DNA from 4 places in the Pantoea sp. R13S299 genome. Region 3 is predicted to be linked to each of the others. Evidence: predicted binding sites of a transcription regulator. Region 3 holds the regulator's gene; each other region holds the start of a gene.
The links. Region 3 encodes CRP, which controls carbon source genes, mostly activating them, when cyclic AMP is high. Its sites were predicted from a motif close to ATGTGANNNNNNTCACAT; they were not measured.

Region 1: ACN1CO_RS13400 (CdaR family transcriptional regulator) is a predicted target of CRP. The motif match lies at 3,266-3,283, and genes of this name have one in related genera.
Region 2: azuC (stress response protein AzuC) is a predicted target of CRP. The motif match lies at 3,539-3,556, and genes of this name have one in related genera.
Region 4: ACN1CO_RS05435 (6-phosphofructokinase) is a predicted target of CRP. The motif match lies at 2,697-2,714, and genes of this name have one in related genera.

Annotation. Positions count from the first base shown of each region.
Region 1 covers NZ_JBLYEF010000002.1:539,344-544,954, reverse strand. The annotation lists gene glnD (bifunctional uridylyltransferase/uridylyl-removing protein GlnD) at 1-424, shown strand, start outside; gene dapD (2,3,4,5-tetrahydropyridine-2,6-dicarboxylate N-succinyltransferase) at 508-1,332, shown strand; gene ACN1CO_RS13405 (DUF3461 family protein) at 1,557-1,949, shown strand; gene ACN1CO_RS13400 (CdaR family transcriptional regulator) at 2,011-3,168, opposite strand; gene degP (serine endoprotease DegP) at 3,354-4,799, opposite strand; gene dgt (dGTPase) at 4,934-5,611, opposite strand, start outside.
Region 2 covers NZ_JBLYEF010000005.1:28,194-33,804, reverse strand. The annotation lists gene ACN1CO_RS19270 (alpha/beta fold hydrolase) at 1-304, opposite strand, end outside; gene cspA (RNA chaperone/antiterminator CspA) at 600-812, opposite strand; gene ACN1CO_RS19260 (hypothetical protein) at 1,161-1,451, opposite strand; gene ACN1CO_RS19255 (DUF2798 domain-containing protein) at 1,471-1,734, opposite strand; gene ACN1CO_RS19250 (LysR family transcriptional regulator) at 1,863-2,765, shown strand; gene azuC (stress response protein AzuC) at 3,388-3,465, opposite strand; gene mntP (manganese efflux pump MntP) at 3,583-4,158, opposite strand; gene ACN1CO_RS19235 (DUF1158 domain-containing protein) at 4,475-4,717, shown strand; gene ACN1CO_RS19230 (PLP-dependent aminotransferase family protein) at 4,707-5,611, opposite strand, start outside.
Region 3 covers NZ_JBLYEF010000005.1:213,214-218,824, forward strand. The annotation lists gene argD (bifunctional acetylornithine/succinyldiaminopimelate transaminase) at 1-518, shown strand, start outside; gene ACN1CO_RS20100 (YccS/YhfK family putative transporter) at 520-2,595, opposite strand; gene crp (cAMP-activated global transcriptional regulator CRP) at 2,653-3,285, opposite strand; gene ACN1CO_RS20110 (OsmC family protein) at 3,589-3,993, shown strand; gene ACN1CO_RS20115 (phosphoribulokinase) at 4,333-5,202, opposite strand; gene ACN1CO_RS20120 (YheU family protein) at 5,264-5,482, opposite strand; gene ACN1CO_RS20125 (hydrolase) at 5,487-5,611, opposite strand, start outside.
Region 4 covers NZ_JBLYEF010000001.1:1,106,443-1,112,053, forward strand. The annotation lists gene pqqF (pyrroloquinoline quinone biosynthesis protein PqqF) at 1-1,839, shown strand, start outside; gene ACN1CO_RS05430 (YceI family protein) at 1,955-2,539, shown strand; gene ACN1CO_RS05435 (6-phosphofructokinase) at 2,988-3,968, shown strand; gene ACN1CO_RS05440 (PTS sugar transporter subunit IIB) at 3,979-4,293, shown strand; gene ACN1CO_RS05445 (PTS sugar transporter subunit IIC) at 4,286-5,611, shown strand, end outside.

The DNA.
Region 1 (5,611 bases), on a different contig from region 3:
TACCTTTATTGTGCTGGAACCAGATGGCAGCCCGCTCTCCCCGGATCGTCATCCGATGATCAGTCAGGCGCTGGAGCAGGCGATCACCCAGTCAGACTGGGTGCCGCCACGAACCCGTCGTCCGTCGGCCAAACTGCGGCATTTCAGCGTGGATACCGAGGTCAATTTCCTGCCGACGCATACCGATCGCCGCAGCTACCTGGAACTGGTGGCGCTGGATCAGCCGGGCCTGCTGGCGCGGGTCGGCGAAGTCTTTGCCGATCTCGGTGTGTCACTGCACGGCGCACGCATCAGCACCATCGGCGAACGGGTCGAGGATTTGTTTATTCTGGCCAACAGTGAACGTCAGGCGCTGGACGAAGAAATGCGTAAAGCGTTGCAACAACGGTTGACAGAGGCCCTTAATCCAAACGATAAAGTGTGACCAGACTCGATTTGTAAACATTAATCTCTTTACTTGTGTCGGGCGATTGCCCGGCATCGCACATGACAGATCAGGAAAAAAATATGCAACAGTTACAGAGCGTTATTGAATCCGCCTTCGAACGTCGCGCTGACATTACCCCTGCCAGCGTTGACAGCGAAACCCGTGATGCCATCAACCAGGTGATCTCCCTGCTGGACAGCGGTGAGCTGCGCGTTTCTGAGAAGATCGACGGCGAGTGGGTAACGCATCAGTGGCTGAAGAAAGCAGTGCTGCTCTCTTTCCGCATCAATGACAATCAGGTAATGGAAGGTTCAGAAACCCGCTTTTACGACAAAGTCCCGATGAAATTTGCCGGCTGGGATGAAGCGCGTTTTAAAGAAGCGGGATTCCGCGTCGTGCCGCCTGCAGCTGTGCGTCAGGGTGCTTATATCGCCCGCAACACGGTGCTGATGCCTTCTTACGTCAACATCGGCGCCTTTGTGGATGAAGGCACCATGGTGGACACCTGGGCGACCGTTGGCTCCTGTGCGCAGATTGGTAAAAACGTTCACCTTTCTGGCGGCGTGGGTATCGGTGGCGTGCTGGAACCGCTGCAGGCTAACCCGACCATTATCGAAGACAACTGCTTCATCGGCGCCCGTTCTGAAATCGTCGAAGGCGTGATTGTTGAGGAAGGCTCAGTGATCTCAATGGGCGTTTACATCGGTCAGAGCACCAAAATCTATGACCGCGAGACCGGCGAAGTGCATTACGGCCGCGTTCCTGCCGGTTCCGTCGTGGTTTCGGGTAACCTGCCGTCGAAAGATGGCAGCTACAGCCTCTACTGCGCCGTGATCGTGAAGAAAGTAGATGCGAAGACGCTTGGCAAAACCGGTATCAACGAACTGCTGCGCACCATCGACTGATTTAAATGACGGGCTGGTTTCCAGCCCGTCATCTTTTCTTTACAGTGATTCCCAAATAACATGCTTCGCGTCGCGAATTAACTGGTGCGTTTAGTTTTTATCCAGGTCATAATCCGCGCCAGTTAAATCCTGTCGCGCAATGTTCATCCCGCTTATTTATGTCTACAGTTGACGGACGTCATGAACAAGTCTGCGCGCTTCTCACTTTTGATGGAAACAACGCTATGTATGACAATCTGAAAAGCTTAGGTATCAGTAACCCGGACGACATTGACCGCTACAGCCTGCGTCAGGAAGCCAACAACGACATTCTGAAGATCTACTTCCGCAAAGATAAAGGCGAGTTTTTCGCGAAGAGCGTTAAATTCAAATATCCGCGTCAGCGCAAAACCGTTGTTGCCGATCACGCGACGCAGGGCTACAAAGAAGTTCAGGAAATCAGCCCGAATCTGCGTTATGTCATCGATGAACTGGATCAGATTTGCCAGCGTGACCAGGTTGAAGTGGATCTGAAACGCAAAATTCTGGATGACCTTCGTCACCTGGAAAGCGTGGTTTCCCACAAGATCACTGAAATTGAATCGGATCTGGAAAAATTAACCCGTAACAGCCGTTAATTTTCTGTCCGATGAGAGAGGCCAGCTTTGCTGGCCTTTTTTTATGCCGTAAATCTGCCTTCTACCCCTGCTCATCCAGCTGCAAAGCCACATAGAGCAACAGCCTGTCGTCAAAATGGCCAAGATTCAGTCCGGTTAGTTCAGAAATGCGGTTCAGCCGGTACTCCAGCGTATTGCGATGAATAAACAGCGCACGCGCGGTGGCGCTAGGCTGGACGTTGTGGGTGAACCAGGCAATTAATGTGCGACGCAGCAGGCCGTTGTTATCCATGCTCTTGAGTTTCGCCAGAGGCCGGGCGAGTTCATTAGCCTGCCAGCCGCCACGCAGACTGTCGAGCAGCACAGGCAACACCAGATCCTGATAGAAATAGCTGCGCACCTCTGGCATTCGCTGCTTGCCCACCATCATCGTGGTGCGCGCCGTCCGGTAAGAGCGTGCAATGCTGCCCGGCCCGGTAAAGAAGTTACCCAGCGCGATACGCATCCGAAGATGACCGCTCTCTTTCATCCGCTGCAGCAACTGCTCGACGCGGCGGCGATGATCATCCTGATCGTAACGTCCGTGCCCATTCAGAGCCGGTTTCAGCACCACCATTTCAGTCAGTGACACAATAGCGATCAGATTATCGCGTTCCGGCGTGGTCAGCAGCGTCTGCAGCTGCTGTAACTCTGACATCGCGCTGTCGACGCCGAGCTGACCGCTATCCACCTCTACCACGGCGACCACGCGCGGCTGATTGAGATCGATGCCGAGCCGCTGTGCCCATTCGGTCAGCTGAGGCGACAGGGTATCGCTGCGGATCAGGTTCAGCACCAGCTCTTCACGCAGACGACTGTCCTGCGCCAGCATATGCAGCAGCCGCGCCTGCTCCAGCATCATCTCTGCGGTCATGCAGACCAGCTCGCCATAGTGCCGCAGCGCCAGCGGCTCGCCGGTCAGACCTATCACCCCGACAATATCACCATCAATGCGCAGCGGCAGGTTAATGCCGGGCCGCACGCCATGGAGATGTTTCGCCACCGCCTCATCGATGTCGACGATGCGCCCCTGAGAGAGCACCAGCAGCGCACCTTCGTGCAACTCCCCAATGCGTTCCCGGTCACCACTGCCGATAATCCGGCCGCGCGCATCCATCACGTTGACATTACTGTCAATAATTTTCATGGTGCGCGCCACGATATCCTGGGCCAGCCGGGCATCAAGGTGATAGGTAGCCATCCATTACTCCTGAAAAGAGGGGGGAGAAACAGAATACGCATGCACCGCGCGCAGAACATTGTGCAATTGCACAGAGCCGGGCGGTCATTTACCGAATTTGCGGTGGGTATCACACTCTGATGTGGCAGAAAGCAGGCATAAAAAAAGGCGGACCGCTGTCCGCCTCTTCGTCAGTTGTCGTTCCGTTACTGCATCAGCAGATAGATGCTGCTGTCACCGCGTTTCACATTCAGCGCCAGAACGGCTGGCTTGGTGTCGAGAACTTTGCGCAGTTCGCCGAGGTTAGTTACCGGCTGCTGGTTGACGCCCTGAATCACGTCACCCTTTTTAAGGCCGATACGCGCTGCGGCACTGCCCGCTTTCACATTATCAACGCGAACACCTTTATCGCCGGTTTCAACGTTGCTGAGGTCAGCGCCTTCGATGCCATTGTAGATGGTGGCGGACTGCACTTTCGCCTGGCTGCTCTGCTGCAACTGAACAGAGACATCGACCGGTTTGCCGTCACGCAGCAGGCCCAGTTTCAGAGTGGTGCCAACTGGCAGTGAACCCACTTCTGCACGCAGCGAAGCAAAGCTGCTCAGCGGCTTGCCATTCATCGAAACAATCACGTCACCCGCTTTGATACCCGCTTTAGCGGCTGCAGAGTCTGGCAGTACCTGGCTGACAAAGGCACCACGCTGTGCATCAACCTTCATCGCTTTTGCCAGCTCGGAGTTCAGTTCAGTCCCCTGCACACCCAGCTCGCCGCGTTTCACCTGACCAAACTCAACCATCTGAGCCGTCAGGTTTTTCACCATGTTGCTCGGGATAGCAAAGCCGATACCGATGTTGCCACCATCCGGTGCCAGAATGGCGGTGTTAATCCCAATCAGTTCACCGTTGAGGTTAACCAGCGCGCCACCGGAGTTACCCCGGTTAATCGCCGCATCCGTCTGGATAAAGTTTTCGTAGTTTTCCACGTTCAAGCCGCTACGTCCCAGCGCCGAGACGATACCGGAAGTCACGGTTTCACCCAGGCCATAGGGGTTGCCGATCGCCACGGTGTAGTCACCCACACGCAGGCTGTCGGAGTCAGCGATTTTCACGGCGGTCAGATTTTTGGCTTCCTGCAACTGAATCAGTGCAATGTCAGAGCTTGGATCTTTACCGATCACTTTTGCGTCATAGCGACGACCATCACTGAGCTGAACCTGAATTTTGGTTGCGTTATTCACCACGTGGTTGTTGGTTACCACATAGCCTTTTTCAGCATTGATGATCACTCCCGATCCCAGAGCACGGAATTTTTCCTGCTGAGTATCAGGCGTTGGCGCGCCGCCGTTACCACCTGCACCGTCACCACTCTGGCACATTGGTGAACCCTGGAACGGAGAACCGTCCTGGCAGAATGGTGAATTATCGCCAAAGAATTGCTGAAACTGCTGCGGCATACGCGGCGTTTTTACCGTGGTGGTGCCCTCGACGCTGATACTGACCACAGACGGCATCACCTTCTCCAGCATGGGTGCCAGACTTGGCATTTGCTGACTATCCGAAGAAGCCGTTTGCGCAGCAGAAACAGTAACAGGGGCAAGCGCCATGCTCAGGCTCAACGCAAGCGCACTTAACACTAAAGTCTTTTTTTTCATTTTTCGTTTCTCGATAAGATTACTGTTCAGACCATTGCTGTGGTCGAAAGGTGAGATAAATGTTTTAGCGCGAAGTTCCTTTAAAAGTTTAAGTCAAAGGTAAAAATTTATTCGCGCTCTTTACAATCGGCGGCTTATTCTACTGCCATTAACCGCCGGTACTCATCCCAGGCATAGAGATCGGTCATCCCGCTGATATAATCCTGAATCAGCCGGAATCGATAATAACGTTCCCACAACAGCCGCTGATATTTATGTTCTACCACGAGGGTTCGCATCTTTTGCAAATAAGCTTTACGGTGCTTACCAGAAAGCTTATGAAAAAGCCGGGTTTCAATCGGATGCTGACGCAGGAAATCTTCATTGATCAGCGTGGTAAAAGTCTCATAATTCAGGCGCATCAGCGGCTGATAGATCTCCAGCAGCCCCTTGATCACCCGGTATCCCTGCAACTCAAGCTGCTCAACTTCAGAGTGATTAAAGACCTGCTGGCGGGCAACGGTTTTAAACAGCTGCAGTAAGCGGCCCTCTTCACCCTCATCTTCCAGAAGCGCGTGATTGAAACTTCCCTCGAATATAGCGGGCAGATTATCAACGAAGCGTTTCACCGCGTAACTTACCAGCACGCTCTGAACATTTACGCGTAATGACATAAAAAATTGATCGCTGCGGCTTCGGCGTTTTTTACTGCAGGCTTCACGCCAGGCTTCGCCAATAGTCCGGCTGAAAGCGTCATTATTTTTAACCGGCCCCCAGGCTTTATTGAGAAATTCAAACAAACTCTCAACATTAAAGATATCTTTTTCTACAGC
Region 2 (5,611 bases), 190 kb from region 3:
CCAGCACGTGATAGTCGCGCCCCAGCGCCAGTGCCAATGGCTCCATCGCCCGGCCCGACATCACCAGACCGTGAACCAGCACCACTGGCAGTCCCTGATCCTCATTGGGCGTGACGCGGGTAAACATGCGCCAGTCGCCCACCTGCTGGAAGTAACCGGCAAGACCGGCATGATGACTGCGCGGTGACACCGGTGGCGTCTGCTTCAGTTCCTGCCAGCGTTTCATACCCCAAAGCGTAGCCGCTACGCCTAATCCCACGCCTGCCACAATCGCTGCCTGTTTTCGTCGATGCTTCTGGATCATCCGCTGCTCCTGGTTTGGGGAGAATAATTCAGTGTAGGACGGGATCGGACAGGAGGCGGGTTATCCGCGTGATGGTGTGAAAAAGTATGGGGTTTCGCATAACAAGAAGCGGGCGTTGCGGGTGATGAACTCTGGCGGGGAATCTGTCTGGTGTAAGCGGGAGGGCAAGAGACAATACGAATTTCAGGCAATAAAAAACCCGCACCGGGCGGGTTTATTTTATTATCAGCAGAACTTATCTGCTCAGACTTATGTCTTCATCGCTATTGTAAGCGTCGCTGATAATGAGCGCGGCTTACAGCGCTGTGACGTTGCCAGCTGCAGGGCCTTTAGCGCCATTTTCAATGGTGAAGGAGACTTTCTGACCTTCATCAAGCGTTTTGTAGTTATCACCCTGGATAGCAGAGAAATGCACGAATACATCTTTGCTGCCATCATCGGGAGTGATAAAGCCAAAACCTTTATCTGAATTAAACCATTTTACTAAACCAGTCATTTTGTTAGACATAGATATTTCCTTAATCGATTAGCCACTAAGAGCGGCGAAGATGGCCTGTAGTTCGAGATTTACTTATTGGGCACTTAGGAGGAGGCTTTCGAAGAAGGATATCTGTGGATAACACTTGAACTGAAGACTACTTTACTAAAACTGCTTTCATAAGGTCTGTGTTCCAAACCGATGACGCATTAAGACATAGCGATAATAATTTAGCAAGGCATGTGTTTATTTATTTTAACCATTTAAACGCTCAGATGGCTGAATGGCCATTATATTTTGACTGCTCAGGGAGCGCTTCAGCTACGCGGTGTGCGAAGAGGAACAGCAGGCTAATCCCGTCATAACAATGGTGCCGATTTAACGTTGATGCTTAACAATAAACAGAGCCAGTAATGTGACATCGCGTAAAAATTTCCGCACGGCCAGCCAAGGGGTTTCCTCGCTCTCTTCATCTGTGAGCTTTATCTGTTGCATGTCGAACGCCCGGCTCTTCGGTATCTTCATCCTGATACAGGTCAGTATCTGAACGATCAGCCCGCCCTCACCCTGCATCTGAAATGCTGGAGGTTTGCCACCCGCCACCATTCTGGCGCAGAAGCCGCCTGTTGGATGAGCGAGAAGCGGGCTACACCTTACCCGGGCACCCATAATGGGAATGCTGACTGTCTCAGTGACCGTGAACGGTCAATCCCACGAGCCGGATAACAACAGGGCGGACAACCAGTATGCAAAAGAAAGCCGCTGGCATGGCGACCTGGTAAGCATTCATCACATTTGTCATGTAATGAGGCCCTATTCCGAATTCGGATAATGTGATGACCAGACTCATCAGGAACGCCATGATGATCGCCATATAAAGTGCAAATATGTAAGGTGCCGAGCGCACCGGCAGTCGGTTTACCAAGGTTTTTTTTGTTGTAGCATCAGTCATCTGAATATCCTGTTTAACAAAAGTAGATAAAACAGCGGCTAACTTAACAAGCTTACGAGGGGGGTTGTAGAGCGGTTATGCTTTAATCATTATTAAGTAAAAGTGACGAATTAACGGTTGAGGACAAGATGGACATTTTAGGGCTGATTAGCACTTTTATCCGCGTGGTGGAAAACGGCAGTATTGCAGCAGCGGCACGCACTAAAGGTATGAGTCCGGCAGCAGTCAGCCAGAGTCTTTCCCGTCTTGAAGCGCATCTGGGCGTGAGACTGCTATCGCGCACCACCCGCAGCATGACCTTAACGGAAAACGGTAAACGCTATTTCGAGAAAGTCCGTCACATCCCACATGATATCGAACTCGCCTCGCAGGCTGCTGCCAATGAAACCAAACCACAGGGGCCACTTTGTATCGCCACAACAGCCGCGTTTGGCCGATACGTTCTGGCTCCCCTTATGCCCGCTTTCAAAGCGTCTTTTCCCGATATAGATATTGAACTGATCAGTACCGATCGCAATGTCGATCATCGCCTGGAAGGCGTCGATGTCAGTATCCGCATCGAAGCACAGCTGAATGATCAACTGATCGCCAGAAAAATCGCATCGTTACCCTTTATATTTTGTGCGGCTCCCGCTTACCTTGATCGCGCGGGCACTCCTCAGACTCCTGGAGAACTTAGCCAGCACGCCTGTCTGGTTTTCCGCTATCCCACCGACAGACGGTTTCTGCCATGGACGTTTATGGTCAACGGACAGCCTGTTAATGCAAAACTTAATCCCAGTTTTATCAGCGATGATATTGATATTATTGCAAAGATAGCCGTAAACGGCGGCGGCATTGCCCGTCTGGCAAGCTTTGTTGCTCAGCCACTGATAGACAGTGGTCTGCTAAGGCCTTTGTCCTGGTCAGGTCACAGTGGCGAGAGCACCATTGAGTCCCTGCCAATGACTATCTATGCCTGTGTCACCGAACGTTCGGCACTGAATTCGAAAGTGCGGACATTTATTGAATTTTTGACAGATGCGATTTAAGACAGGAGCGTTTTTGCCGGGCGAAAATTGTCCGCACTATCTGAGCAGCGAGAACCGATACACCACCGGTTCCCTGTGCGAGCACGGTCTGACCGGGCTGCAGATTGCCGATATCCATTAGCGAGTACCATACCGTAAGTGCAGCGATGGGAAGTGTAGAGGCTTCTTCATCTTTAATGCTGTCAGGCGCTTTAACTGCGCTGTCCTCATGAATAATGCTGGCGCACAGTATCCTGATCCCACTATTAAGCGAATTTCAGGTTTTATACCCGGAGATTGAAATATTCAGGAAGAATTATCAGGGTTAACCGTGAATCTTAGCTTCAGCACAGGCAATCCCGTGGCGCATTGAAAGTACTTATTCCCGGTTTAAAGTATGCCGCCATTTTGTCTGGCATCCGGAAATCTCCCAGGCAAATTAGATCACTGCAGCAACTCCTGTTTCTGGTACAAAGTGGCGCATAGCGGGAAAATCAGAAGGAGAGGAGGAGGAGCAAAAAAGATGCACCAGAAGTGCCAAAACGCGGGTTTAAATCAGCAGAAGCAAAAGCAGCAAAACAGAGAAGGTGATAATCACAGGTCGATCCCTGACCGCGATTATCGAGGGTTTCCTGCGGGGTGCTTAGTACATGGCACCCGGCGGTACGTGTTTGAACGTCTCTACGTAAGCGCGGAACACGTATTTAAGAATGCGTTTCATGGAATACCTGATTCAAATTTAGTTGAAGATATACCGAAAAAGTATAGCCTCTGTGCGTTTTAACAGCAAATAAATTTGAACCAGATCACAAAAATGCCGCTTTTATGTGCAAAAGCCCTAGGCGGTATAGCCGAGATGCTGCAACAGAATGGTGGAGCCGACGGCGATTAAAACCACGCCACCCAGCACTTCTGCCCATTTGCCCAAAACCGGACCGATAAAGCGCCCGACTAATACGCCGGTCGTCGCCATCACCGTGGTGGCGGCACCAATGGTCAGCGCGGTGGTGATGATATTCACCTGCAGGAAAGCCAGACCGACACCGACCGCCAGCGCATCCAGACTTGTCGCAACGGCGGTGGTCGCCAGCACCATAAAGCCATGACTTTGCGGAGCCTCGCAGGGCTCTGCGACGGCTGTCTGACGGAAACCTTCCATCATCATACGGCCACCCAGAAACGCCAGCAGGGTGAAGGCAACCCAGTGATCCCACGCCATGATGTAACGGCTGGCAGCCAGGCCAAGTGCCCAGCCAATCAGTGGGGTCAGTGCTTCAATAGAGCCGAAGATCAGACCGGTACGCAGCGCTTCTTTAAAACCAGGACGATGCAATGTGGCACCTTTGCCCAGCGCAGCAGCAAACGCGTCCATCGACATACCCAGCGCAAGAATTAAAGTGGCAATAAAGGTCATGATTTATTCACCTGGGGCGAAAAAGCGACAATTCACGCTGAATCCACCACACAAAGTGTTCAGTTATGAAAAAGTGGGCGCAGTCTACCACGCAAAGGCAAAGATAAAAAGACAGTAAAATCAGGGCTTTAAGTATAGCAAAGGCTATAACTCTTATCATTCGCTATGAAACACGCTAAGTCGATGGTGTTAAAGCGTTTTCTGACCCTTTAGTTTGCCCTGCAGCACGCCTGATGTGCGTATTGCCGCACGCCGCCATTGAACCGGGTCGCCGATTACCGGAAAATGCCGGGCTGATAAATAAAGGATACCGGTTATGAATAACCCTTTTGAGACGTTGATTGTGCCTGGCGGCATTTTGCTGCTGGGTTTTCTCTCGGCGCTGCTGCTGCCCGCGCCCGCCTTTAGCGTGACCGTGGCGCAGCATCTGTTGCAGATGTTCCATTTGCAGGATCTGAATCAGCTCTACACGGTGGTATTTTGCGTCTGGTTTTTGCTGCTAGGCACACTGGAGTTTTTTGTTATCCGCTTTGTCTGGCGTCGCTGGTTCAGGGGCTGACCGACTGCGCATCGACCAGCGCTTTTAGTCGTTCGGCGCTGCGCGCATAACCTTCACGCGGCAGATGTGCCGCCCCCAGCACCAGACCCGCACCGCGCTGATCGGCCTGCTGATACCAGATCGACAGCGGCGACGGCGCCATGCCCCACTCCACCGCCTGCTGCGCAATCAGCTCATCCGGAGAACCGGCAGGTAAGCGGACAATCACCGCCAGCCCGGCGCGTTGCAGGTCGGGAAAGTGAGGATGGAGCGCCGCGATCATCTGTTCCAGTCGCTCATGATAGACGCGCTTCATGCGCCGCAGATGCCGCATAAAGTGACCTTCCCGCAGAAACTCCGCCACCGTGTTGTGCAGCAATCCTGAGGACGCTGGCGAAAGTAACGCGCAGACCTCCCCGAAGCGCGCCGTCAGCGCGGGTGGAACCACCATAAATCCGAGCCGAAGTTGCGGCGTCAGCGTCTTACTGAAGGTGCCGATGTGCAATACCCGCCCTTCGCTGTCGAGTGCTGCCAGTGCCGGAGCCGCACGATTGCCGGGCTGAAGCTCGCCGAGATAGTCATCTTCAATAATCCAGCGCTGCTCGCGGCTGGCCCAGTTCAGCAATTCATGGCGGCGTGCGAGGCTCATCGTCATGCCAAGCGGTGCCTGCTGTCCCGGTGTAACCAGCGCGAAAGCGGCCTCCGGCGCGCGGGCAATTCCGGCCTCCACCTGCAATCCTTCGGCATCAACCGGCACGGCAACCGGCGTGACGCGTAGTGCTTCAACCGCGCGACGTGCCACCCAGAATCCGGGATCTTCCAGCCAGGCCTTTTTGCCCTGAAAATCCATCGCCAGCTTAATCAGTCCCATCGCGCCCGCATAGCCGCTGGTAATAATGATCTGGTCGGCCTGAC
Region 3 (5,611 bases):
GCGGCAAGCTGTTCGCCTATGAGCATTATGGCATTCAGCCCGATATTCTGACCTCAGCCAAAGCGCTGGGCGGCGGCTTCCCGGTCAGCGCCATGCTGACCACTAACGAGATCGCCTCGACCATGGCGCCGGGCGTGCATGGCACCACCTATGGCGGCAATCCGCTGGCCTGCGCCATCGCCGAAACGGCGCTGGATATAATCAATACGCCAGACGTGCTGGCGGGCGTTGAGATGCGTCGTCAGCATTTTGTCACGGCGCTGAAAGCTATCGACGCGAAGTATGATCTGTTCAGCGACATTCGCGGCAAAGGGCTGCTGATTGGTGCTGCGCTGAAACCTCAGCATGCCGGCAGGTCGCGCGACATTCTGAATGCCGCCGCCGCTGAAGGTGTGATGGTGCTGGTGGCCGGAACCGACGTGATGCGTTTTGCCCCGTCACTGATTATCGAACCGGCCGACATTGAAGAGGGCATGAGCCGCTTCGCCACCGCCGTCGGCAAAGTGCTCAACAGCTAACTTAGTTTTTACGTAAGCGTCTGATCAGCCAGCGGCCATGTTGTGGTCGCTGGTTCCACGCCAGCGATGAAATGGTGTACATCACGCTCAGATGATCGAGAATGCGCCGCACATGCTGCTCCACCACCGTAATCGGTCCCTCACTGATATTCTCCAGATCATCCAGCAGATTGACCTGTGAGCTTTCACCATCATATTCCAGCCGCTGCTGACAGCGCTGCAGCGCGATTTCACAGGATTGCAGATAGCGTTCAGCCAGTGAGGCCGTCAGCATGGTGTGCTCGCGCGCCAGAATCGTTATCGCATTGATATGCTCAACAATAAACTGGCTGTGCGTGACCCAGAGCCGCATATCACTCAGGTAGCGGGAGTTGAATGCCGGTTCCTGCATCGCCTGATTCAGGGAGTTAAACAGCGCATTGTGCGCCTGATTAACCTTCACGCGCTGATAAGCCAGTTTCTCTGGCGACTGTTCATCGCCCAGCAACAGCCGCAGCGCATCCTGATAGGTTTCCAGCGCGTCATGGGCGTTTTGCCGCAGTAAGCCGCTCTGCCACTGCGGCCATAGCCACAGCATCCCGCCAAAGGCGATCAGACAGCCCATCAGCGTATCCATCAGTCGCGGCAGCAGGAACTGCGCGCCATTCAGCGACAGCAGTTGCAGCGAGTAAACCGCCGTGACCGTAAAGCCAATCATCGACCAGCCATAGAACTGGCGGGTAAAGCGATAGCTGATAAAGGTTATCGCCAGCATGATCATCAGCACCAGCGACTCCGGCACCGCCAGGCGCAGCGTCGCGGCCGCGATGACCAGACCGGCAAAGGTGCCCAGCGCCCTATGCTGGATGCGGACACGGGTAGCGCTGTAACCGTTCTGGCTGACGAACATGATGGTCATCAGGATCCAGTAGGGTTTGGGGATGTTGAAGAACAGCGCCAGCGCGCTTCCCAGCATCAGCATGACTGCAAAGCGGCCGGCAGTGCGCAGTGCCGACGAGCGGAATGAGAGATAACTGCGCAGCGCCGGTAACAGCGGCAGACGGCGCTGGCGGTCCGCCATCAGATCGCGTTGATACAACGGTTTCTGGGTGCGCAGGACCCGCGCAATGCGATTGAAGTGGTAAAGGCAGAAGTTACCTACCGGATTGTCGGGATGCTGATGGGCGATCTTTTCCAGCGCACCGAGCTGTTTATCCATTGCAAAGCGATCGGGTAGCTGGTGATAAAGGATGTTATCCGCCAGCACACGCAGCCGGGCCGAGATGGTTTTGGCATTCCAGCGAATGACCGCTTCGGCATGGCTCTGCTCGACCAGTTTTTGCACCTCTTCCGGCCGATGCAGGCTGACTGAGATATGCTCCTGCAGATCCAGTGCCACCTGAAAGGCGCGCGTCAGCCGTTTATGGCTGTGATCGCGGCTTGCCGACAGCATGTGCATCTGCTGATAACAGGTGTTGATCAAATCGACCACTTTCTGCTGACGTGCCAGCAGCGGCGGCAGCGCCTTTTCCGGATCGGTGAGCTGCGTGAGCAGGGTATATTTGGCGTCGCAGTAGTTAGCCAGCTCGCGGTAGATCAGGCTGAGGCTTTCGCGCATCGGCTGCTCTTTCCACAGCCAGAACCAGAACCAGTTGAAGACCCCATACCAGAGCGTGCCGCCGATATAGAGCAGCGGGGTGACGTAGATGGGCATGCGGCCAATCAGGCTGAGGGTGAAGATGGCGGCGATAAGGGTGCCGGGCAGCAGGCGGCCATGCAGCGGGCTGATTTCACCGGTGACGCCGAGCAGCAGGGGCATAGCGAAGAGGATCAGCGGCAGTGGAATCGCATGCAGGGTGAGCCACTGAATCAGAAAGCTGCCGAGGGCAAACAGGCTGCCGCCAACAATCAGACGTTTGAAGAAGCGTTTGTGCGGGGTATCCAGACCGGAAATGTTGCAGCAGGCGGGCACTAACGAGAACAGCAGACCTTTTTGCAGGTCGCCAGCCAGCCAGCCCAGCGCCACTGGCAGACAGAGGACCAGCGTTTGCCTCAAGGCATAGTTAACTTCAGGATGGTAAATGATTCGACGCCACATCGGCCCAACACAAACAATAACGGCGTGATGTTGCCATCACGCCGTGGGTGACAGGAATTAGCGGGTGCCGTAAACGACGATGGTTTTGCCGTGTGCGGAGATCAGGTTCTGATCTTCCAGCATCTTCAAAATACGGCCCACGGTTTCGCGTGAACAACCAACAATCTGGCCAATTTCCTGACGAGTGATTTTAATTTGCATGCCGTCGGGATGCGTCATGGCATCTGGCTGCTTCGCCAGGTTGAGCAGGGTCTGTGCAATGCGTCCGGTGACGTCGAGGAAAGCGAGGTTACCCACTTTTTCAGACGTGACCTGCAGGCGACTCGCCATCTGTGCTGAGAGTCGCATCAGGATGTCGGGGTTAACCTGGATCAGCTGACGGAATTTCTTGTAAGAAATTTCCGCCACTTCGCACGCGCTTTTCGCACGTACCCAGGCGCTGCGCTCCTGGCCTTCTTCGAAGAGGCCAAGCTCACCAATGAAATCGCCCTGATTCAGGTAGGAAAGAATCATCTCTTTGCCTTCTTCATCTTTAATCAGAACCGCGACGGAACCTTTAACGATGTAGTAAAGCGTTTCTGCTTTTTCACCTTGGTGAATAAGCGTACTTTTGGATGGATACTTGTGAATATGGCAATGGGACAGGAACCATTCGAGTGTAGGGTCTGTTTGCGGTTTGCCGAGAACCATTCGCTATTATCCTCTGTTGTAATCGTGCCCAAAATACAGGGGGCAGTTTTCCCTGTCAGGCGGTGAAAGCTTCAAGCGTTTCCCTTTCAGGAAATTATTCGGGCCGCATCAGGCGCAGTGCGCATCATTCTTCCCGGCTTCGCCATCGGGTGACGAAAAATATTTTCAGCACTGTTTGTAGCACAGCTTTTGCCGACTGTCTTCTGTTGTCTCGCTTCAGCTACAGGCGGATTTCTCTGGATTGCTGTTTACCAGGTGAAAGCGTAGTCTGGCGGCAAAACAGCGTATTCCGGAGCAAAAATCATGCAGGCAAGAGTGAAGTGGGTAGAAGGGCTGACATTCCTCGGAGAATCCTCATCCGGCCATCAGATACTGATGGATGGCAATTCAGGTGATAAAGCGCCCAGCCCAATGGAGATGGTGCTGATGGCGGCTGGCGGATGCAGCGCGATTGATGTGGTTTCAATTCTGCAAAAAGGCCGCAACGATGTGGCTGATTGTGAAGTAAAACTGACCTCAGAACGTCGTGAAGAGGCGCCGAGAATCTTTACGCACATCAACCTGCATTTTATCGTGAGTGGTAAAGCGCTCCAGGATAAAGCGGTCTCACGCGCGGTGGATCTTTCTGCAGAAAAATATTGCTCGGTGGCCATCATGCTGGGTAAAGGTGTGACGATGACGCATAGCTATGAAGTGGTTGAGCTGTAACAGTCGCAGTTTTTTTCAAAGTTGCTGGTAGTCCGGTGTGAGGCCGTGCCTGGATGGGGAATTCGCTTTGAGACTTTGCTGGCGCAGGGGAACCGGGTCAGATCGGAAAGTCGCTTGAGCCAATCCCTGGCCGCTCGGCCCGCGCGATTACGCACCTCATCCCTGAGGTGCGCCCGTTGCCGGGCCAACGCGTTGCGTTGTTCAAAAACGCTCCCGGCGTTTTTGTCCCTGGCGCGGGACGCTTTCCTCTTGTGACCCGGTTCCCTGCGTGTTAAGTTTTTTCGCTGCTGTTAGACTTATCCAGCATTGGCATTAGTCTGGAAAGGCCCTTTTGAACTCTTACTCTATCCGTTTACCTTCCATCAGCCGTTTCACCAGCGGGCCCATGATCAACTCCATCGCCAGACCCATTTTGCCGCCGGGCACGACCAGCGTATTGATGTGCGAGATAAATGATCCCTGCAGCATCGCCAGCAGGTAGGGGAAGTCGATATCTTCCAGCGCCTGAAAGTGAATCACCACAAAGCTCTCATCCAGTGACGGAATGGCGCGGGCCGCGAACGGGTTTGAGGTATCGACGGTCGGGACGCGCTGAAAGTTGAGGTGGGTGCGTGAGAACTGCGGCGTGATGAAGTTGATGTAATCCTCCATTGAGCGCACCACGGAATCCATCACCGCTTCACGTGAATGACCGCGCTCGCCAGTGTCGCGCACCAGCTTCTGAATCCACTCCAGGTTAACAATCGGCACCACGCCCACCAGCAGATCGACCTGTTCCGCCACGTTGTGTTGTGCTGTTACCACGCCACCGTGCAGTCCTTCATAGAAAAGAATGTCGGTGTTCTGCGGCAGCGGCTGCCATGGCGTAAAGGTGCCGGGCACCTGATTCCACGGTACTGCTTCATCGTAGGTGTGCAGATATTTACGCGATTGCCCCTGTCCGCTTTGACCATACTCTTTAAAGCTCTGTTCCAGCAGGCCAAAGTCATTAGCTTCCGGACCGAAGTAGCTGACATGACGCCCTAAATCGCGCGCTTTACGAATCGCCATATCCATTTCAGGGCGGGTAAAGCGGTGAAAGCTGTCACCTTCCAGCTCGGCCGCATGAAGATCGAGCTGCTGAAAGATTTTGCGAAACGCGAGGCTGGTAGTGGTGGTCCCTGCGCCGCTGGAACCGGTCACCGCGATAATGGGATGACGTGCAGACATAGAAAAGCTCCCTGTGAGGTCGGGCGATGAGCATTGTTATCATGAAATGATGCCGGGTGCATCAGCCGCGAAATTCTTTGCGTGGCATGATATTGACCGATTCATGCAGTTCCGACCACACCAGCACCACTTCACCGGTTTCCAGCTGGCGTCGCACATCAGCCACCTTGTCCAGCAGGCTGCGTTCCTGCTCGCCATAGTCCGTACCTTCGCGCAGCACAAAGGTTTCAATCAGATTTTCAAGGGTCTCTGGTGAGACCTGTTGCCAGGGAATAATCACGAGATCAGTTATCCAGAATAGGGGCGATCCACTGCGGGATGCGCTGTTCCAGCCACATTTCAGGCTGGCGTAACGTCCCGCCGACAAAACCTACGTGGCCGCCATGGGGTGTCAGTTGATAAGTAATAG
Region 4 (5,611 bases), on a different contig from region 3:
GTGCAGTCACCCGCTGAATTCCAGCGCTTCCATACTGGCAGCCGGGAGAGCTTTGGCGATGAGATGTCAGCCCTGCAACGTGCGCTGCGTCAGTTCCACCAGCGCTACTGTTTCGCCAGCAATATGCGGCTCTGGCTGCAGGGACCGCAGTCACTGGATGAGCTGGAACAGCTGGCGCGTCAGTTTGCCGCCGCGCTGCCTGCCGGTCAGTGGCAGCAGGATTTACCCCCGCCGCAGCTGAGCAGCAATCCCTGCTGGCAGCTGGCCGATACCGCTTCGCCTGCGCTGTGGCGCACATGGCTGCTGAATAGCGGTGACGGTGTCACGTTATGGCGTGAGTTTCTGCTGGATGAAGCGCCCGGATCGCTGCTGGCGACCCTGCGTGAGCAGGGGCTGGCAGAGTCGCTTGAGCTGAAGTGGATCTATCAGGCAGGCGGCGCACTCTGGCTGGCGCTGGGCGTCGAAACGCATCAGCCTGATACCGTTAACGTGATTATCGACCGCTATCTGGACGCGCTACGCCAGACCGGTGAAGCGCAACATCAGCACTATCATCAGCTGGCGAAACAGCGATTTGTGACCCTGTCACCGATGGAGCAACTACGCCAGCGCGCTATCGGCTTCGCCCCGGATGAAACCCTGCCAGAACTGCTGCCTTTGCTGGCAAGATTTAATACCGCGCCCGGCACGCTGCTGAATTGCACACCGCAACCGGCAACGGAAAACCTCGTCACACAGGGTTTCAGCCTGGCACTGACGGACTGGCACCCATCGCTGCCTGAGGCGCTGCCCGCGGTGAATTTCACTTTCTATCCGCTCGACACCACTATCACGTCTGAGCCGCTGCCCTCGCAGGCGGTGGCCTTGCCGCATCATCCGTCAGACGACCCTCAGGCAACGCTGATCCTGCGGCCGGAGTTTTACTCAACCTTTAACGCGGAAACCGGCGAAGCGCTGGGACGACGGTTGCGTCCGCTGTTTGCCGCGCTGCGTCATCAGGGCGGAAACGGCAGCTGGCAGGAAGTGGAGGGCGTATGGCAACTGACGCTCCAGCTGACAACGGATGACGCGGTAACTGACCAGGCGCTGAGCCAGATTGTCGCCGCCCTGGCCTTGCCGGTTGAGGCAAATCTGCCATCGCCTGTCGAGAGCATTGCTATCCGCGCGCTGCTGCGGCAGTTGCCCTATCAGCTGGCGGCGACCTTTACGCCGGATTGCTGGCGGGCGGCGCTGAAAGGTAGCAACGCCGCGCTGCATTCACGGATTGCCCGGCGTCTGAGCGCGCTGTCGCTGCCGGTTAACCCCGACACGCCGCCAAAGCGCATGACTACGCAAACTGGCATGACGCGTCTGCTACACGCCAGCGCGGATAACGCGCTGCTGCTGTTTATTCCGCTGCACCGTCCTCAGCAGCTGGTCGCATTGCGCGCGCTGGCGCTGATCTACGAGCCGCGTTTCTTCCAGCGCTATCGTGTTGAGCAGCCTATCGGTTATGTGGTTAACAGCCGCTATATGCGCTGTGCCGATGAAGATGGCGTCTTGTTCGCGCTGCAGTCGCCCGATTACAGCGCGCTGTCTCTGCTGCGCTACTGCCGCAACTTCCTGCGTTCACTCAATGAAACGCTGGCAGGTTGTGATCTGGTGGCATTGAAAGCGCGTCTGCTGAGCCAGGACGTGGCACAGCCGCTGGCACAGTTACGCCGGGAAAATGGTCTGGCAGAACCGGACGCGGCGCAGATTGCTGCGCTGACGCTTATCGATCTGCAACAGCTGCACCGCACGCTGATTCAGGATCGTCGCCGCTGGCGGGTGCTGTTCACTGGTGGCGAGAATGTGTAGCACCCGAGATAAAGTTGCTGAATTTATTTGAAAATTACGGACAAATCTCTTCACTGTCTATTCCGGCCAAACTGGACCACACTCAGTTCACATTTGTCCGCATAAGGAATTGACCGTGAAGAACTTCAAACGTATCGCACTGCCCCTGTTAGCCGCTGCTACCCTCTATGCCCCGTTATCGCAGGCTGAGGCGATGCACTACCAGCTGAACCCTGAGCATACGTCGGTAATTGTTGCCTGGAACCATTTTGGCTTCTCAAATCCAACCGCGGATATCCCGGATGCAACCGGTACTCTGGTGTTCGATAAAGATCATCCGGAAGCATCACGCGTTGACGTGACCCTGCCAGTCAGCAAAATCGACAGCCATGTTGCGGCACTGACCAAAGAGTTCAAAGGCGCTGAGTACTTTGACACCGCAAAATACCCGACTGCGACCTTCCACAGCACCAAAGTGGTTGCGAAGGGCGACAACAAGTTTGACGTTGAAGGCAACCTGACCCTGAAAGGCATCACCAAGCCAGTTACGCTGCACGCCACGCTGAACAAGCAGGGCGAGCATCCGATGGTGAAGAAGCAGGCGATTGGTTTTGACGCCACCGGCACCATCAAGCGTTCAGACTTCAAGCTGGACAAATATGTCCCGGCAGTTAGCGATGACGTCACCCTGACGCTCTCTACCGAAGCCTACGCGAAGTAAGTTTTTCGGTGCGTAGCAGTTCGCTGCTGCGCACCAGATTAATTTTTACCTCTCCTGCATCCTCTGGAATAATCCTGCCAAATCTGTCCTGAAATAATCCTGCCAACCCTCTTAAAACTATTTTCCTGACGCTTTAACAGGGCCAGAACCGGGAAAAATGAGGCGAAAGTCACAAATTCGCAATGTCAGTTTCACGCGCGATCTCCCGTTATTCTGTCAGCCAAAACAAAATCCCGTTCTGCAATCTAACCTGATGATTTTTATTGATTCGTCCGTGAAGTAATAAGTTGGAATAGCGTGACTAAAATCACAAATAAAGGTTTTAAACTGCTGCTGTCAACATGCCTGCCCAAAAAATACCGCGCGTAACTGTGATCTCCTCTGCAAATAGCAACCCGGCGAACCGGAAGAATGGCCCTCAGCAGATTTAGCCAGCGAGGTGAGGGAAATGCGCATTGGAATGGTGATCAGTGGCGGGGATGTCACCGGCATTAATAATTTTGTCTTTCAGATAGGGCGTCTGGCGCAGGCTGAGATGGTGATATTTGACGGCGGCATTCCTGGCCTGCTGGCAAATAACCATCGTGATATCAGCCAGCGCGATCTGCTCGACTTTGCCATCGCCCCGATTCCCGTTATGCAGTCGGGACGCACGCAAAAGAAACTGGTGCGCAGTGAATATGAGTTAATTGCGCGCCAGCTGAAAAGCGCCCGCATTGACGTATTAATTTTGGCGGGCGGTGACGGGTCGCTGCAGTTTCTTCACATCCTGTCTGAGTCTGGCGTTAATTGTTTTGGCGTCGGTATGACCATCGATAATGATGTCTTCGGCAGTGATTACACGCTGGGATTTTCCACCGCCTGTGAACAGGTATTAAAAGAAGTCGCGAAACTGCGTAATACCGGCCGCGCCTTACCCGGTCGGGTCTTTATGCTGGAGTTGCTCGGCGGCTACTGCGGTGAATTAACGCTGCAGTCGGCGATTAAATCTAATGCGGACATTGCGTTAATCCCGGAGTGCCAGATCCCGCTGCCACAACTGGCGCAGCGCATCACCGGGCGACTGGCAGAACAGAACAGCGTGGTCATTCTCTGTTCAGAAGGCTACACCCGGGAATATTCGCCGGGTTTTCAGGGGGCGATCGACACCTTAATCAAACAGCTTGAGCCGCTTATTGGCGTGCGCGTCCGTAAAACCATTCTCGGTTACGGACTGCGCAATGGTGATCCTACCTGCGAAGAAATTTATCAGGGCACCATTATGGCCAGTGAAGTGGTGCGTTGTATTCAGTCAGGCATGCGGAATAAAGCGGTCATTATTAATGGCAGCAATAAACCGATCCCGATTGATTTAATAAGCATGCAAAAACGCCTGGTCGATATTGACGGGTACCATTACAAACTCGCTAAACAACTCAATATAGTGTGAGGAAAAAACCATGCTGAAAATATTATGTGTCTGTGGTTGTGGATTAGGATCCAGTTTTGCGATTGAGATGAGCGCAAAAGCGGTATTAAAAAAACTGGAGATTGAGGCCGACATCGATCACACCACTATTTCAGAAGCGAATGCCTTTAAGTCAGATATGATCCTGACGCAAAAAGCCTTCGCCGATGTATTAAACGCCGACGCCAGTCCGGAACAGATTAAACGGGTCATTATTCTTAACCGGCTGACTGATAAAGCGGAAATAGAGCAGAAGATCCTGGCCTTTTTAAAAGAACGCAACGAGAAGGTCGCCGCCCATGAATAGTGTGATCGACTTCCTGGTAAAAGATCTGCTGGGGCAGGCATCCATTCTGATCGCATTTATTGCTCTGATTGGTCTGCTGCTGCAAAAAAAATCGGCAGGTAAAGTGGTGGAAGGCACCTTTAAAACGCTGCTCGGCTTTTTAATTATGATGGCGGGTATCAATATTATTGTGGGAACCCTGACGTTCCTCAATACCATTTTTACCCACGGTTTTGGTATGCGCGGCTATATCACCGATGTTGCCGCCATTGCCGGGCTGGCCAACCGTGAGCTGGGATCTGAAGTGGCGCTGACGCTGCTGGTGATCTTTATCGTCAATATCATCATCGCCCGACTGACGCCGTTTAAGTACATCTTCCTGACCGGCCAGGCTCTGTTGTGGATGGCGACGATTGGCGCGGTCATCGGCTACAAAGCGGGGCTGACCGGCCTGCCGCTGATTCTGACTGGCGGTATCTTTGGCGGGATCATGGCCGTCGTGATGCCTGCGCTGGCGCAGCCGGTGGTGCGGCGGATCACCGATTCCGATGACGTGGCGCTGGGTCACTTCTGCACCATCGGTTATCTGGTCACGGCGGCGGTCGCCAAGGTGGTCGGCAAAGGATCGCGCTCCACCGAAGACCTGAAGCTGCCGGATAACTTCAAGTTTCTGCAGGATACCTATCTGTCGATGGCGTTGGTAATGGTGCCGATGTACCTGATCCCCGCCGTGGCAGCGGGTCCGGCGTTCATCGCCCAGTACAGCAACGGCATGAACTACCTGATGTACGCCTTTATGCAGTCGATTCAGTTCGTGGCCGGGGTCTTTGTGCTCTACAGCGGCGTCCGTCTGCTGCTGAACGAGCTGGTGCCTGCCTTCCGCGGTATCGCTATGCGCGTCGTGCCGGATGCAAAACCAGCGCTGGACTGCCCGGTGATGTTTCCCTACGCCCCGAACGCGGTGATCGTCGGCTTCCTCGCCACCACGCTGGGTTCCATCGTCGGCATGCTGGTCTTCCCGATGTTTGGTCTGGCGATGATCCTGCCTGGCCTGCTGACCAACTTCTTCGCCGGTGGCACCGCCGGAGTATTTGGTAATGCCATGGGTGGACGGCGCGGCGCGATGATTGGCGGCTTCGTCCACGGCCTCTTTATCACCATTCTGCCCGCCATCCTGGTGCCCATGCTGGAGAGCTACGGCTTCACCGGCGTGACCTTCAGTGACTCCGATGTGATCAGTACCGGCCTGGTGCTCGGCCATGCCTTCCAGAATAACTGGCTGTTCGTCGCCCTGTTTATTGCCTTTGTCACCGCGCTTGCCTGGTTTGTTAACGGCAAA